2 regions of the Kitasatospora sp. NPDC058115 genome follow, and region 1 is predicted to be linked to the other one. Evidence: riboswitches for the same ligand, from Rfam matches in the RefSeq annotation. Region 1 holds a riboswitch; the other holds the start of a gene.
The links. Region 1 has a riboswitch for glycine ahead of gcvP (aminomethyl-transferring glycine dehydrogenase). Riboswitches for the same ligand answer to the same signal wherever they lie in the genome.
Positions count from the first base shown of each region.

Region 2: linked by a shared signal. The riboswitch ahead of gcvT (glycine cleavage system aminomethyltransferase GcvT) and the one ahead of gcvP (aminomethyl-transferring glycine dehydrogenase) in region 1 are both predicted to bind glycine.

Region 1 covers NZ_JBHVTL010000014.1:12,241-19,241, forward strand. The annotation lists gene ACFVVL_RS16580 (MFS transporter) at 1-1,278, opposite strand, end outside; gene ACFVVL_RS16585 (DUF2382 domain-containing protein) at 1,419-2,063, opposite strand; partial or broken gene ACFVVL_RS16590 (PRC-barrel domain-containing protein) at 2,400-2,774, opposite strand; glycine riboswitch at 2,991-3,094, shown strand; gene gcvP (aminomethyl-transferring glycine dehydrogenase) at 3,332-6,232, shown strand; gene ACFVVL_RS16600 (DUF5999 family protein) at 6,336-6,527, opposite strand; gene ACFVVL_RS16605 (hypothetical protein) at 6,869-7,001, opposite strand, start outside.
Region 2 covers NZ_JBHVTL010000021.1:125,662-132,662, forward strand. The annotation lists gene ACFVVL_RS22890 (L-serine ammonia-lyase) at 1-258, opposite strand, end outside; gene glyA (serine hydroxymethyltransferase) at 458-1,726, opposite strand; gene gcvH (glycine cleavage system protein GcvH) at 1,800-2,186, opposite strand; gene gcvT (glycine cleavage system aminomethyltransferase GcvT) at 2,273-3,394, opposite strand; glycine riboswitch at 3,615-3,721, opposite strand; gene ACFVVL_RS22910 (enhanced serine sensitivity protein SseB) at 3,900-4,703, shown strand; gene ACFVVL_RS22915 (enhanced serine sensitivity protein SseB C-terminal domain-containing protein) at 4,879-5,826, shown strand; gene ACFVVL_RS22920 (ABC transporter permease) at 6,303-7,001, shown strand, end outside.

The DNA.
Region 1 (7,001 bases):
GGCGGCCATGACGGCGGTGCCGATCGCGCCGCCGACGGTGCGCAGCACGGCGTTCATGCCGTTGGCGATGCCGCTCTGCTCGACCGGGACGGCGCCGTTGATGTAGGCGGGCATCGCCGAGAAGGCGAGGCCGATGCCGAGGCCGAAGATCGCCGAGGAGAGGTAGATGTCGCCCTCGTGGCTGTGCCGCAGGGCCAGGTAGGCCATCGCGACGGCGCCGAGGACACCGCCGAGGACCAGCGGCAGGCGCGGGCCGCGGCGGGCGATCAGCAGGGCGCCGAGCGGGGCGGCGACCATCGAGCCGAGGGCGGAGGGCAGCAGCATCACACCGGCGTGCAGCACGGTGGCGGTGAAGCCGTAGTGGGCGAACTTCTCCGGGGTCTGGGCGAAGTTGCTGATGACCATGAAGGAGCCGTACATGCCGAAGCCGATCAGCAGGCCGGCCAGGTTGGTGAAGGCGACGGCCGGACGGGACATCATCGTCATGTCGACCAGCGGGTGCGCGACCTTGACCTCGATGATGCCCCAGATCAGGGCGACCACCGCGGCGACGGCGAACAGGCCGAGGGTCCTGGTGGAGGTCCAGCCCCAGGTGTTGCCCTGGCTGACCGCGACCAGCAGGGCGGAGAGCCAGCCGGCGAGGGTGAGCGCGCCGAGCGGGTCGGCGCCGCCGTCCTTGTCGGTGACCGGGTCGGTGGGCACCCGCAGGGCGACCAGGGCGACCGCGATCAGACCGAAGACCAGGCCCATCCAGAAGATGGACTTGTAGCTCCAGTGCTCCAGCAGCAGGCCGGTGGCGACCAGGCCGAGGCCGCTGCCGACGCCCATCGAGGCGCTGATGGCGGCGACGCCGCCGGTCACCTTCTGCTTGGGGAGTTCGTCACGGACGATGCTGATGGCGAGCGGCAGCACGCCACCGCCGGCGCCCTGCAGCACGCGGGCGACGACCAGCCAGGTGAAGGAGTGCGTGGAGACCGCGAGTGCGGAGCCCGCGACCAGGCCGGCGAGCGAGATCAGCAGCATCGGCTTGCGGCCGCGCAGATCGCCGAAGCGGCCCAGCAGGGGGGTGAGCACGGCGGCGGACAGCAGGTTGGCGGTCATCAGCCAGGTGATGCTGGAGCCGGAGACGTCCAGTTCCTTGGCGAGCGAGGGCAGGATCGGGACGACCGCGGTCTGCACCACGCTGAACGACAGCATCGCCAGGATGAGGGCCGGCAGGACCCGGGCGCTGCTCTGCTTCTTCTCGGCCGCGGTGGTGGGCTGTGGTGCCTCACTCACGGTTGCTTCCTCCCGTACATAGTGAATGAACTGAAGTAACCATGCCGAGAGATACTTCAGCATGTCAAATATTCATTGGTTAAGCCTTGGTAAAAAGGAAGGACCCCGGCCGGGGCGGCCGGGGTCCGGTGCCGGAGGTGTCAGACCAGCGGCCGGGCCGGCTCCGGGCGGGCCGGGGCCTGGGCGGCGGGCGGTGCGGCGGGCGGCGGTGACGAGGTGGCGGCCGGGGCGGCGGTGACGTCGTCGTGGACCTCGACCTGCTCGCGCCGCAGCTCCTCGCGGACCACCTCCTCGGTGGTGTACCGCTCGACCACCAGGCGGACCCTTTCGAGCGGCGCCAGGTACTTGCGGACCACGGGGCGCTCCTCGCGCAGGGTGACCTCCTCCACCGCCTCGGCGATCTCCTTCTCGTCGAGCGCGGCCCGTTCGGCCTCGCCGACCGGGATCCGCTCGACCCGGACCCGCTCGCGGACCACCGGGACCCGGCGCTCCACCTGCTCGCTGGTGACGTACTTGCGCAGCTTGGCGGTGCCGATCACGTGCCACTCGGTGGTGATGTCCAGGCGCTCCTCGCGGCAGGTGATCTCCAGCCGGCCGGTGGGGGAGGGGGCGGCCGGACCGGTCTCCGGGCGCGCGGACCGCGGCTGGGGCTGGGACGGTGGCTGGGCCTGTGCCTGTGCCTGTGCCTGTGCCTGGGGCTGGGGCTGCGGTTCGACGGCCGGCTGCGCGTGGACGGGCGGGGTGACGGCCGGCTGCGCGGCTGCGGGCTGCGCGGTGGGCGGCACGACGGGCGGCGGGACGGGCGGGGCGGCCGGTGCCGCGGCGGAGGGCGCGGGCGCCGGGGCGGCGGGGGCCGCGGGGGTGACGGGTGCGGGAGTGGCGAGGGGGCGCGCGGGAACCTCCGGGGCGGGGCCGGACGGCTTGTCGAGGTCGGCCGCCCGGTGGAAGGTGAGCGCCTTGGCCGGGCGCGAGGCGTTGGTGCCGGAGGCCGCGCCCGTCCCGTTGGTGGCGCCCGTCCCGTTGGTCGCGGGCGTTCCGTTGGTCGCGGGCGTTCCGTGGGCGGCGGGAGCGGTCGCCGCGGCGGCACCGGTGCCGGCGGTGGTGGTGCCGGCGGTGGTGGTGCCGAAGTCGAGGTCGTCCGGTTCCGCCGCCGGGCCCCCGCCCGCCCGCGGCCGGTCCTGCGCCGGGGTGTCCAGTCCGTAGTAGCGGTAGAGCTGGAGCTCCTGGGCGGGCGACAGGTGCTGGCCCACGCCGAAGTCCGGTGACTCCTTCACCAGGGACTTGTCGTACGGCACCCGCAGCTCGTCGCCGGAGAACTCGCTGGTGGTGAGGGGGACGAAGGCGTCCCGGCCGAAGATGCCGGTCCGGACGGCGGCCCATTCGGGACGGCCGGTGGCGTCGTCCAGGTACACCTCGTCGATGGTGCCGATCTTGTCCCCGTTGCGGTCGACCGCCTTGTGGCCGATGAGGTCCCGGGGGTCGATGTCGGTCTGCACTCTTTTCCTCCAGTGCGGTGAGGTCGCGGAAACGCCCGCAGGACAGCGGCACTTCACACCAAATGCCATGAATCGGGCGGGCGCGACCGGGGTGCGGCCGGACGGGCCCGGGGCTGCGCCGACCGGGTCACCGCGGGGTGTCAGCCGCGAAGTCGCGGTCGGGCCTGACGCACCCGTGATCGGGGTGCCTCCCGCTGGTACCCTGGGCGCGACCGCCGAGCCCGCTCGGGAGAGTCCCCGACAGCGGAAACCGCTGGTCGGGGCGCCGAAGGAGCAACTCCTCCCCGGAATCTCTCAGGCATCCGTACCGTGCGGGATAGGTCACTCTGGAAAGCAGGGCAGGATCGCGGGCGAGGGAGCCGGCGGACCCCACCCTCACCGACGGTGCAAGCCGGCGGGGCGTCCCACGGCGCTCCGCGCGGGCGAAGCTCTCAGGTCCCGATGACAGAGGGGGAGGCCTGTCGGGTTCGTCCGACCGGGCCCCCGCTGTTGTCCGCAGCGGTGAGGCGCCGGCGTGCGCACCCCCGCCGGTCCGTGACCAGGAGGCCTCGACCACCATGAACGCCCAGCCGAACTCGGGACGCCCCACCACCCCCGCGACCCTCACCGAGCTCGAACAGGCCAGCCCCTTCGAGAACCGCCACATCGGCCCCGACGCCGCCGCGCAGGAGAAGATGCTGGCCCAGGTCGGCTACGGCTCGCTGGACGAGCTGGCCACCGCCGCCGTCCCCGAGGCGATCCGCTCGATCACCGCGCTCGACCTGCCCGCCGGGCGCAGCGAGGCCGAGGTCCTCGCCGAGCTGCGTGAGCTGGCCGGCCGCAACACCGTCCTCACCTCGATGATCGGCCTGGGTTACTACGGCACCTTCACCCCGCCGGTGATCCTGCGCAACGTCATGGAGAACCCGGCCTGGTACACCGCCTACACGCCGTACCAGCCGGAGATCTCGCAGGGCCGCCTGGAGGCGCTGCTCAACTTCCAGACCCTGGTCGCCGACCTGACCGGCCTGCCCACCTCCGGCTCCTCCCTGCTGGACGAGGGCACCGCCGCCGCCGAGGCGATGGCGCTGGCCCGCCGCGTCACCAAGGTCAAGGGCGGTGTCTTCCTGGTCGACGCCGAGACCCTGCCGCAGACCGTCGCGGTGATCAACACCCGCGCCGTGCCGACCGGCGTCGAGGTCGTCGTCGCCGACCTGTCCGAGGGCATCCCGGCCGAGATCGCCGAGCGCGGCGTGTTCGGCCTGCTGCTCCAGTACCCCGGTGCCACCGGTGTGGTCCGCGACCTCGCCCCGGTGATCGAGCAGGCCCACGGCCTGGGCGCGATCGTCGCCGTCGCCGCCGACCTGCTGGCCCTCACCCTGCTGAAGTCCCCGGGCGAGCTCGGCGCCGACATCGCCTGCGGCACCTCGCAGCGCTTCGGCGTGCCGATGGGCTTCGGCGGCCCGCACGCCGGCTACCTCGCGGTGCGCGCCGAGTACGCCCGCTCGCTGCCCGGCCGCCTGGTCGGCGTCTCCGTCGACGCCGACGGCAACCGCGCCTACCGCCTGGCCCTGCAGACCCGCGAGCAGCACATCCGCCGCGAGAAGGCCACCAGCAACATCTGCACCGCCCAGGTGCTGCTCGCCGTGATGGCCTCGATGTACGCGGTCTACCACGGCCCGGACGGCCTGGCCGACATCGCCCGCCGCACCCACCGCTACGCCGCCGCCCTCGCCGCGGGCCTGCAGGCCGGTGGCGTGGAGCTGCTGCACGGCGAGTTCTTCGACACCGTCACCGCGGTCGTCCCCGGCCGCGCCGCGGAGATCGCCGCCGCCGCCCGCGCCCAGGGCATCAACGTCTTCCAGGACGGCGCGGACCGGATCTCGGTCTCCACCGACGAGACCACCACCCGCGAGCACCTGGCGGGCGTGTGGGCCGCGTTCGGCGTCGAGGGCGTCGAGGTGGCGGAGGACGCCGAGGCGCTGCCCGCCGCGCTGCTGCGCGAGGACGAGTACCTGACCCACCCGGTCTTCCACAGCCACCGCTCGGAGACCGCCATGCTGCGCTACCTGCGCCGCCTGTCGGACCGGGACTACGCGCTGGACCGCGGCATGATCCCGCTGGGCTCCTGCACCATGAAGCTCAACGCGACCACCGAGATGGAGTCGGTGACCTGGCCGGAGTTCGGCCAGCTGCACCCCTTCGCGCCGGTCGACCAGGCCGAGGGCTTCCTCACCCTGATCCGCGGGCTGGAGCGCCAGCTGGTCGAGGTGACCGGCTACGACGCCGTCTCCATCCAGCCGAACGCCGGTTCCCAGGGCGAGCTGGCCGGTCTGCTGGCCGTGCGCGCCTACCACCACGCCAACGGCGACACCCAGCGCGACGTCTGCCTGATCCCGTCCTCCGCGCACGGCACCAACGCCGCCTCCGCGGTGATGGCCGGCATGCGCGTGGTCGTGGTCAAGACCCTGGTCGACGGCGACGTCGACGTCGAGGACCTCAAGGCCAAGATCGAGCAGCACCGCGACAGCCTCGCCGTGCTGATGGTCACCTACCCGTCCACCCACGGCGTGTACGAGACCCAGATCACCGAGATCTGCGGCCTGGTGCACGAGGCCGGCGGCCAGGTGTACGTCGACGGCGCCAACCTGAACGCGCTGGTCGGCCTCGCCAAGCCGGGCAAGTTCGGCGCGGACGTCTCGCACCTGAACCTGCACAAGACCTTCTGCATCCCGCACGGCGGCGGCGGCCCGGGCGTCGGCCCGGTGGCGGTGCGCGCGCACCTCGCGCCGTACCTGCCGAACCACCCGCTCCAGGAGGAGGCCGGCCCGGCCACCGGCGTCGGCCCGATCTCGGCCGCCCCGTGGGGCTCGGCGGGCATCCTGCCGATCTCCTGGTCGTACGTCCGGCTGATGGGCGGCGAGGGCCTCAAGCGCGCCACCCAGGTCGCGGTGCTGAACGCCAACTACATCGCCAAGCGGCTGGCCCCGCACTTCCCGGTGCTCTACACCGGCCCCGGCGGCCTGGTGGCGCATGAGTGCATCATCGACCTGCGCCCGCTCACCAAGGAGACCGGCGTGACGGTGGACGACATCGCCAAGCGCCTGATCGACTACGGCTTCCACGCGCCGACGATGTCCTTCCCGGTGGCCGGCACGCTGATGATCGAGCCGACCGAGTCCGAGGACCTGCACGAGATCGACCGGTTCTGCGACGCGATGATCGAGATCCGGGCCGAGATCGACAAGGTCGGTTCGGGCGCCTGGGCGGCCGACGACAACCCGCTGCGCAACGCCCCGCACACCGCCGCCACGCTGGCCGGCGACTGGGCGCACGGCTACACGCGGCAGGAGGCGGTCTTCCCGGCCGGCGTGAACCCGGCGGACAAGTACTGGCCCCCGGTCAGCCGGATCGACGGCGCGTACGGCGACCGCAACCTCGTCTGCTCCTGCCCGCCGCTGGACGAGTACGGCGTCTGACCGACGCACGGCGCACGGCCTCGCGGCACGCGACAGGGCCCCGGCGGATCACTCCGCCGGGGCCCTGCCCGTTGCGCGCGTTCCCCCGTGGACGCCCGGCGGCTCAGACTGCGCTCGCGGCCGGGCGGCGCGGGGCGATCACCCGGCCGTCGGGCAGCAGCTCACCGGTGTCCTCGAACAGCAGGACGCCGTTGCAGAGCAGGCTCCAGCCCTGCTCCGGGTGGCAGGCCACCGGCACGGCGGCCTCGCGGTCCTCGGACTCGGCCGACGGGCATTCAGGACGGTGCTGGCACATACACGTACCCTCGCTTCGCTCTGCGATCCTCCCCGTGGTGCGGTGGCGCCGGTGGCCGGCGGCCGCCGCCGCGGTGGTCGGATTCTGTCCGGCGCCGGGCCGGGTGTGGACCAGCGCTCAAGTGGGTAGGACAGGAGGTCCTTCCACGCTGGTTCCCAGTGTCGGCATCTGCGGACGCGCGCGCAGCGATTTCGTGACATGCGCCACAACCCCCGGGCAGAGATCACCCGTTCAGGTGGTCGGGCGCCGCGGGCCGTGCCGGACGGGCCATCCGGCGCACGGCCCGGTCGGGCCATGCCGGATGGCCCGACCGGGTGGCGGGCCGGACGGCGGCCGGGACCTCAGAGCGCCCCGGAGGGGAGCCGGGCGCCGTCCGTCGTGCCCAGCAGCAGCGGCCGGGGGGCGGCCTGGGTCCGGGCGACGGGCGTGCGGGCCAGCAGCGGCAGCACCTCGGCGGCCGGGTGGGCGCGGTGC
Region 2 (7,001 bases), on a different contig from region 1:
GCGGTCGGCCTGGTCGACGTCGACGGTGCGGGGGGAGGCGTTCTCCAGGCCCAGCAGCACCGCCTTGGGGGTGCCGTGGCCGTGGCCGGTGGCGCCCAGCGAGCCGTACAGCTCGGCGCGGACGGCCGTCACCTCGGTCAGCAGGCCCTCCGACTTCAGGCGGCGGGCGAACATCCGGGCGGCCCGCATCGGGCCGACGGTGTGGGAACTCGACGGACCGATGCCGATGGAGAAGAGGTCGAAGACGCTGATGGCCACGGAGGGACGTCCTTGTCTGGTCTCGTGGGTGGTGCCGGCAGGGAGGGAGGACGGCGGTGGCGGGAGGGGGAGGGTCGGGCGCGGTCGGCGGGCTGACACGGGACGGGGCACCGCGCGCACTCTCCAGTGTGCGCGGTGCCCCGGAATCCCCGGTGTCCGGACGGCGTGAGCCCGGTCACCGGCCGCCGAACGACAGGACCTACAGGTTCGGGTAGAGCGGGTACTTCTCGGCCAGGGCGGTGACCCGGGCCTTGAGCGCCTCGGCGGTGCCCTCGTCGAAGGCGGGCTTCAGGGCCTCGGCGATGATGTCGGCGACCTCGCGGAAGTCCTCGGCCAGGAAGCCGCGGGTGGCGAGCGCCGGGGTGCCGATCCGCAGGCCGGAGGTGACCATCGGCGGGCGCGGGTCGTTCGGGATGGCGTTGCGGTTGACCGTGATGCCGACCTCGTGCAGACGGTCCTCGGCCTGCTGGCCGTCGAGCCGGCTGTTGCGCAGGTCGACCAGGACGAGGTGGACGTCGGTGCCGCCGGACAGCACGGAGACGCCGGCCTCGGTGACGTCGGCCTGCAGCAGGCGCTCGGCGAGGATCCGGGCCCCCTCCAGGGTGCGCTGCTGGCGCTCCTTGAACTCCTCCGAGGCGGCGACCTTGAAGGCGACCGCCTTGCCGGCGATGACGTGCTCCAGCGGGCCGCCCTGCTGGCCGGGGAAGACCGCGGAGTTGATCTTCTTGGCGTGCTCGGCCTTGGAGAGGATGACGCCGCCGCGCGGGCCGCCCAGGGTCTTGTGGGTGGTGGTGGTGACCACGTCCGCGAACGGCACCGGGTTGGGGTGCAGGCCCGCCGCGACCAGGCCGGCGAAGTGCGCCATGTCGACCATCAGCAGCGCGCCGACCTCGTCGGCGATCCGGCGGAACTCGGCGAAGTCGAGCTGGCGCGGGTAGGCGGACCAGCCGGCGATGATCAGCTGCGGCCGGTGCTCCTTGGCGAGGCGCTCGACCTCGGCCATGTCGACCTGGCCGCTCTTGTCGTCCACGTGGTACGGCACCACGTTGTAGAGCTTGCCGGAGAAGTTGATCTTCATGCCGTGGGTCAGGTGACCGCCGTGGGCCAGGTTCAGGCCCAGGATGGTGTCGCCCGGCTTGATCAGCGCGAACATCGCGGCGGCGTTGGCCTGCGCGCCGGAGTGCGGCTGGACGTTGGCGTGCTCGGCGCCGAACAGGGCCTTGATCCGGTCGATCGCGATCTGCTCGACCACGTCGACGTGCTCGCAGCCGCCGTAGTAGCGGCGGCCGGGGTAGCCCTCGGCGTACTTGTTGGTCAGCACCGAGCCCTGGGCCTCCATGACCGCCACCGGGGCGAAGTTCTCGGAGGCGATCATCTCCAGGGTGGTCTGCTGGCGGTGCAGCTCGGCGTCGACCGCGGCGGCGATCTCCGGGTCGAGGGCGTGCAGGGACTGGTTCAGAACCGTCATGGTGGGGTCTTCCCGGGAGGAGGGGGGAGGAGGCGCGGGACGGCCGCGGTGCGGCGGCCGTCCCGGCGGTGGCTCAGGCCGAGGGGTTGGTGAGCGCGGTGTACTCGTCGGCGCTCAGCAGCGGGCCGGTCGACTCGACGCGGACCTTGAACAGCCAGCCACCCTCGAACGGCTCGCCGTTGACCAGGCTGTTGTCGTTCTTGACGTCCTCGTTGACCTCGGTGACCTCGCCGGTCACCGGGGAGAACAGGTCGCTGACCGACTTGGTCGACTCCAGCTCGCCACAGGTCTCCCCGGCGGTCACGGTGGCGCCCACCTCGGGGAGCTCCACGTAGACGATGTCACCGAGGGCGTCGGCGGCGTGCTGGGTGATGCCGATCGTGGACACACCGTCGGCGTCGGCGGCGGTCAGCCACTCGTGCTCCTCGGTGTACTGCAGGTGCTGGGGGTTGGTGCTCATGGCGTCATTCTCCAGGATGGGAAGCGGGTACGACGAAGCGGCCCGGCGCGCGGACGTTCCTCGCGGGGGAAACAGGTGGGGAAGGGTCAGCGGGCGCGCTTGTAGAACGGCAGCGCCACGACCTGGACCGGCTCGTGCTTGCCGCGCACGTCCACCGCGACGGTGGAGCCGGGGGCGGCGTGGGCCGCGTCCACGTAGGCCATCGCGATCGGCTTCTCCAGCGTGGGGGAGGGCGCGCCGGAGGTGATCCGGCCGATCGGCTCGCCGTCGGCGGAGACCACGGTGTACTCGGCGCGCGGCACGCGCTTGCCCTCGGAGACCAGGCCGACCAGCACCCGCGGCGGGTTGGCCTCGGCCTCGGCGGCGGCCCGCTCCAGGGCCTTGCGGCCGACGAAGGCGCCCTCGTTGGTGGTCTTGTCGAAGCGCACGACCCGGCCCAGGCCCGCGTCGAACGGGGTCAGGTCGGTGGACAGCTCGTGGCCGTACAGCGGCATGCCGGCCTCCAGGCGCAGCGTGTCGCGGCAGGACAGGCCGCAGGGGACGAGGCCGCGGCCAGCGCCGGCCTCGGTCAGCGCCTGCCAGATCTGCTCGGCGTCGCCCGGGTTGCAGAAGATCTCGAAGCCGTCCTCGCCGGTGTAGCCGGTGCGGGCGAGCAGCACGTCGCGGCCGGCCACCTGGGCCGGGAGGATCGCGTAGTACTTCAGGCCCGGCAGGTCGGCCTCGGTGGTGCCGGCCAGGATCGCGGTGGACTCCGGGCCCTGGACGGCGATCAGCGCGTAGGCGTCGCGGTCGTCGGAGACGACGGCGTTGTAGCCCTTGGCGCGGGCGATCAGCTCGTCCAGCACCAGCTGGGCGTTGGAGGCGTTGGCGACGACCAGGAAGGCGTCCTCGCGCAGGCGGTAGACGATGAGGTCGTCCAGGATGCCGCCGTCCTCGGCGCAGATCATGGTGTAGCGGGCGCGCAGCTCGCCGAGCGCGGAGACGAAGCCGACCAGCGCGTGGTCCAGCATCTCGCCGGCCTGCGGGCCGGTGACGGTGATCTCGCCCATGTGGGAGAGGTCGAACAGGCCCGCCCTGGTGCGGACGGCGAGGTGCTCCTCGCGCTCGCTGCCGTAGCGCAGCGGCATGTCCCAGCCGGCGAAGTCGGTCATGGTGGCGCCGAGGGCGCGGTGGAGCGCGTCGAGCGCGGTGAGGCGGAGGGACGACATGGCCAGGAACTCCTCGGTCGGGGCACTCAGGGGTGCGCACGCCGGGACCGGCCCTGTCTCGGGGGCGGCGGACCCTGCGCGCGGGCATGCGGCGGCTGGGTCTCCCCATCTGTCGTCGAACCTGAGAGCTTCACCGTCCACTGCCCTGTAGGGGACCAGCATGGCGGCTTGCACCGTGGGTGGGCGTACGGCAGGGCCGTGCGCCGCTTTCCAGATGTGCCTAACCCGTGCGGTAGGGGTGCCTGAGAGATTCCGGGGAGGACTTGCTCCTTCGGCGCCGGCTGTGCCGCCTGGACGGGGCACTCCGGACTCTCCCGCGCGGGTTCGAGCGGCCGGTATGGAGTTGGCGGGGCCTGGGTGGATGCCACCGCAGACGCGCACATCATGGCACGTCCGCGGGAATGAGGGGAGGGGGGCCTCCGTCACCGCGGGCCTGACCGCCCGGTGCGGGGCGCCGGAACGCTAGGCTGCGGGCATCGGTGAGCAGAGGACGGTACGGCGGCGGATGGAGTACCCGGTGGAGCAGCAGGGGTGGGGCGGGGCGGAGGCGGCGCCGCCGGGCGGCACGTGGCCGGCCAACGAGCTGGAGCAGGTGCTCACCGCCGCGCTCGGCGACCCGGGCGCGACCCCCCGGGTGATCGAGGTGCTGGCGCGCGGCCAGGTGTGGATCCCGCTGCCGTCGGGCGGCGACCCGCAGGGGCGGTCGCTGGACCTGCCGACGATCGAACTGGCCGGCGACCCCTATGTCCCGGTGTTCTCCTCGCAGGAGGTGTTCCTCCAGCAGGCGCCCGGGATGCCGTTCGCGGTCGCGCCGGTGTGGGAGTTCGCCCGCGGCCTGCCGCTGGGCGTGGGCATCGCGGTCAACCCCGGGGCGGCGGTGGGCATCCCGGTGCCGCCGGAGGGCGTGGCCGAGCTGCGCCGCGGACCGCGCGAGGACCGCTGGGACGCCGGCCCGGATGCGCCGGAGGCTCCCGGCGGCGGCCGGGTGGCGCTGCGCGAGCCGGTGCCGGGCGAGGACCCGGAGGCGTTCCTGACCGCCTGCCGCGGGGAACTCGCGGCGCTGCCGGGAGTGCTGACCGCGCGGCGGGCGCTGGCGAGCGTCGAGGGCGAGCCGACCGTGATGTTCGTGGGCGTCCAGCTGGACCCGCTGGCCCCGGCCGACCCGGGCGCGGTGAACGAGGCATTGGGGCGAGCGCTGGGAACCGCGCCGCTGCCCGGAGGCGTCCACCTCGTACTGCTCGACCTCGCGGACGATCCGGTGGTCGACTGGTTGGTGAACCGGGTCGCGCCGTTCTACGTGCGGGGCTGATCCGGCCCCCGTCCGTCCGTCCGGCACCCGCCGGACGGGGTGCGGGCGGGGCGGCGGTACGAACCCTGGCACGTCGGCGTGGCGGCGGTCGGCGGCCGCCCCATAGGGTGCGTGCTGACGGCCGCCGGGCCGCCGGTGACGGACGAGGAACGAAGAAGCGCAGCGAGGTGGGCGCATGAGTGCGGGATCGGTAGCTGGCGGTGCACCGGGGCCCTGGGGCCAGGCGCCCACCGGACGCCCGGATCCGGGCGCGCTGGAGCGCGCGCTGCGCGAGGTGGCGCCGGAGCGCTACGAGGCCTACGAGACGATGCTGCACGCGCTCGCCGAGGGCCGGGTCTGGATGCTGCTCTGGCACGGCACGCCGGGCAGCGCGGACGCCCAGTACGGGAACATGGAGATCAGCGGCCACGGCTACGCGCCGGCCGTCACCTCGCCCGAGCAGCTGGCGGCCTCCGGCTGGGCGCGGGCCCACGAGGTGATCTCCGGCAAGGAGGTCGCGGCCTCGCTCTACCGCACCCGCTGGGGCCTGTGGCTGAACCCGCACGCCCCGGGCGGCGGGGTCGGCGTGCCGTGGGCGGACCTGCGGCGGGTCGCGGCGGGCCTGGACCGGCTGCCGGCCGGGCCGCTGAAGCTGAGCGAGCCGCAGGTGCCGGCCCAGCAGTTCTTCGCGCTGCTGGAGCGCCAGGCGGTCGAGGTGCGCGCGGTGAAGGCGCTGCGCCGGGCCTGGGTGCGGCCGTCGGTGGGCGAACCGTACCTGGCCATCGGCCTGGACCTGTACGAGAGTTCACCGCCCACGGTGGAGGCCGTGCGGGCGCTGATGCAGCGGGCGATCGCGGTCGCTCCGGAGGGCCTCGCGGTCTCGACGGTGGCGATGGCGGACGAGTACGACCCGGTGGCGCTGTGGATGCGGGCCAACGCGCGCCCGTTCTACGACCGCGAGGCGGGCGGGCACGGCCGGGCGCAGACGGGCCCGTACCCGCCGGTGCCCCCGCCGCCGTACACCGCGCAGCAGGGCCCGGCGCAGGGTCAGGGCTTCGGCTACGGCACCCATCCGCCGGCGCAGGGCTGGCCCGGGCAGCAGCCGCCGCCGCAGCAGCCGTGGCCCGGCTACCCCGGTCGCTGACCGGCGGAACGCGCCCGGAACCGCCCACAGGAACCGGCTTGACGTCACGTCAGGCCGGTTTTTGCGTTTTTCCGGACGATCTCGCCGAAGGGGGTGGCAGACATCTTGACATGGCTGTTACAGCTGTGTGAAGAGGGATATGCCGAAGATCGTGGAGGTGCATGCGGACAGATCACAGTTGGGCATCTGTCGGTTGGCAGGGCTGGCGCAAGCCAGTTCGGATGGCAGAGAGTTCTGCAACAGCCCACCGCGCGTGGTTGGCGCCTCACAAAGGCGAACGCGCTGGCGGACCGCATGATCCACGTGACGCCCATCCCGCGTGGCAGCAGTACTGAGCACGCCGTACCGCTGGGAACACCCCCGTACCTGCACTTCCGCACGTCCGCACCCAAAGCACGTCCGCACCAGCCGAGCCGCCGATCCCGGCGTCCGGCACCCGTGGGCCGGCCACCGTCGGCGAGGGGACCGAACTGACCATGACCGCACCCATCAAGACCGCCGGCAACGCACCGGAGGCAGACGCCGCCGCGAGCCCGGCCAAGAAGATCGAGGGCCGCTCGCTCGGCCAGATCGCCTGGACCCGCTTCAAGCGGGACAAGGCCGCCGTCGCCGGCGGCATCGTGGTGATCCTGCTGATCCTGCTCGCCGTGCTCGCCAAGCCGATCGAGTCGATCTTCGGCCTGGATCCCGACGCCCTCCACCAGGACCTCCTGGACGCCGACCTCGGCGGTCTCCCGCTGGGCGACTGGGGCGGCATGAGCTGGGACCACCCGCTCGGCGTCGACCCGCTGCAGGGCCGTGACCTGCTGACCCGTGTGATCGAGGGCTCCTGGGTCTCTCTGCTGGTCGCCTTCGGCGCGACCGTGCTGTCCAACACCATCGGCACCGTGCTCGGCATCATGGCCGGCTACTACGGCGGCTGGGTGGACGCCGTGATCAGCCGGGTGATGGACGTCTTCCTCGCCTTCCCGCTGCTGCTCTTCGCCATCGCGATCTCCACGTCGCTGCAGGGCGGCGCGTTCGGCCTGCACGGCCTGCCGCTGCACATCCTGGTGCTGATCTTCGTGATCGGCTTCTTCAACTGGCCCTACATCGGCCGCATCGTGCGCGCCCAGACCCTCTCGCTGCGCGAGCGCGAGTTCGTGCACGCGGCCCGCAGCCTGGGTGCCCGGGGC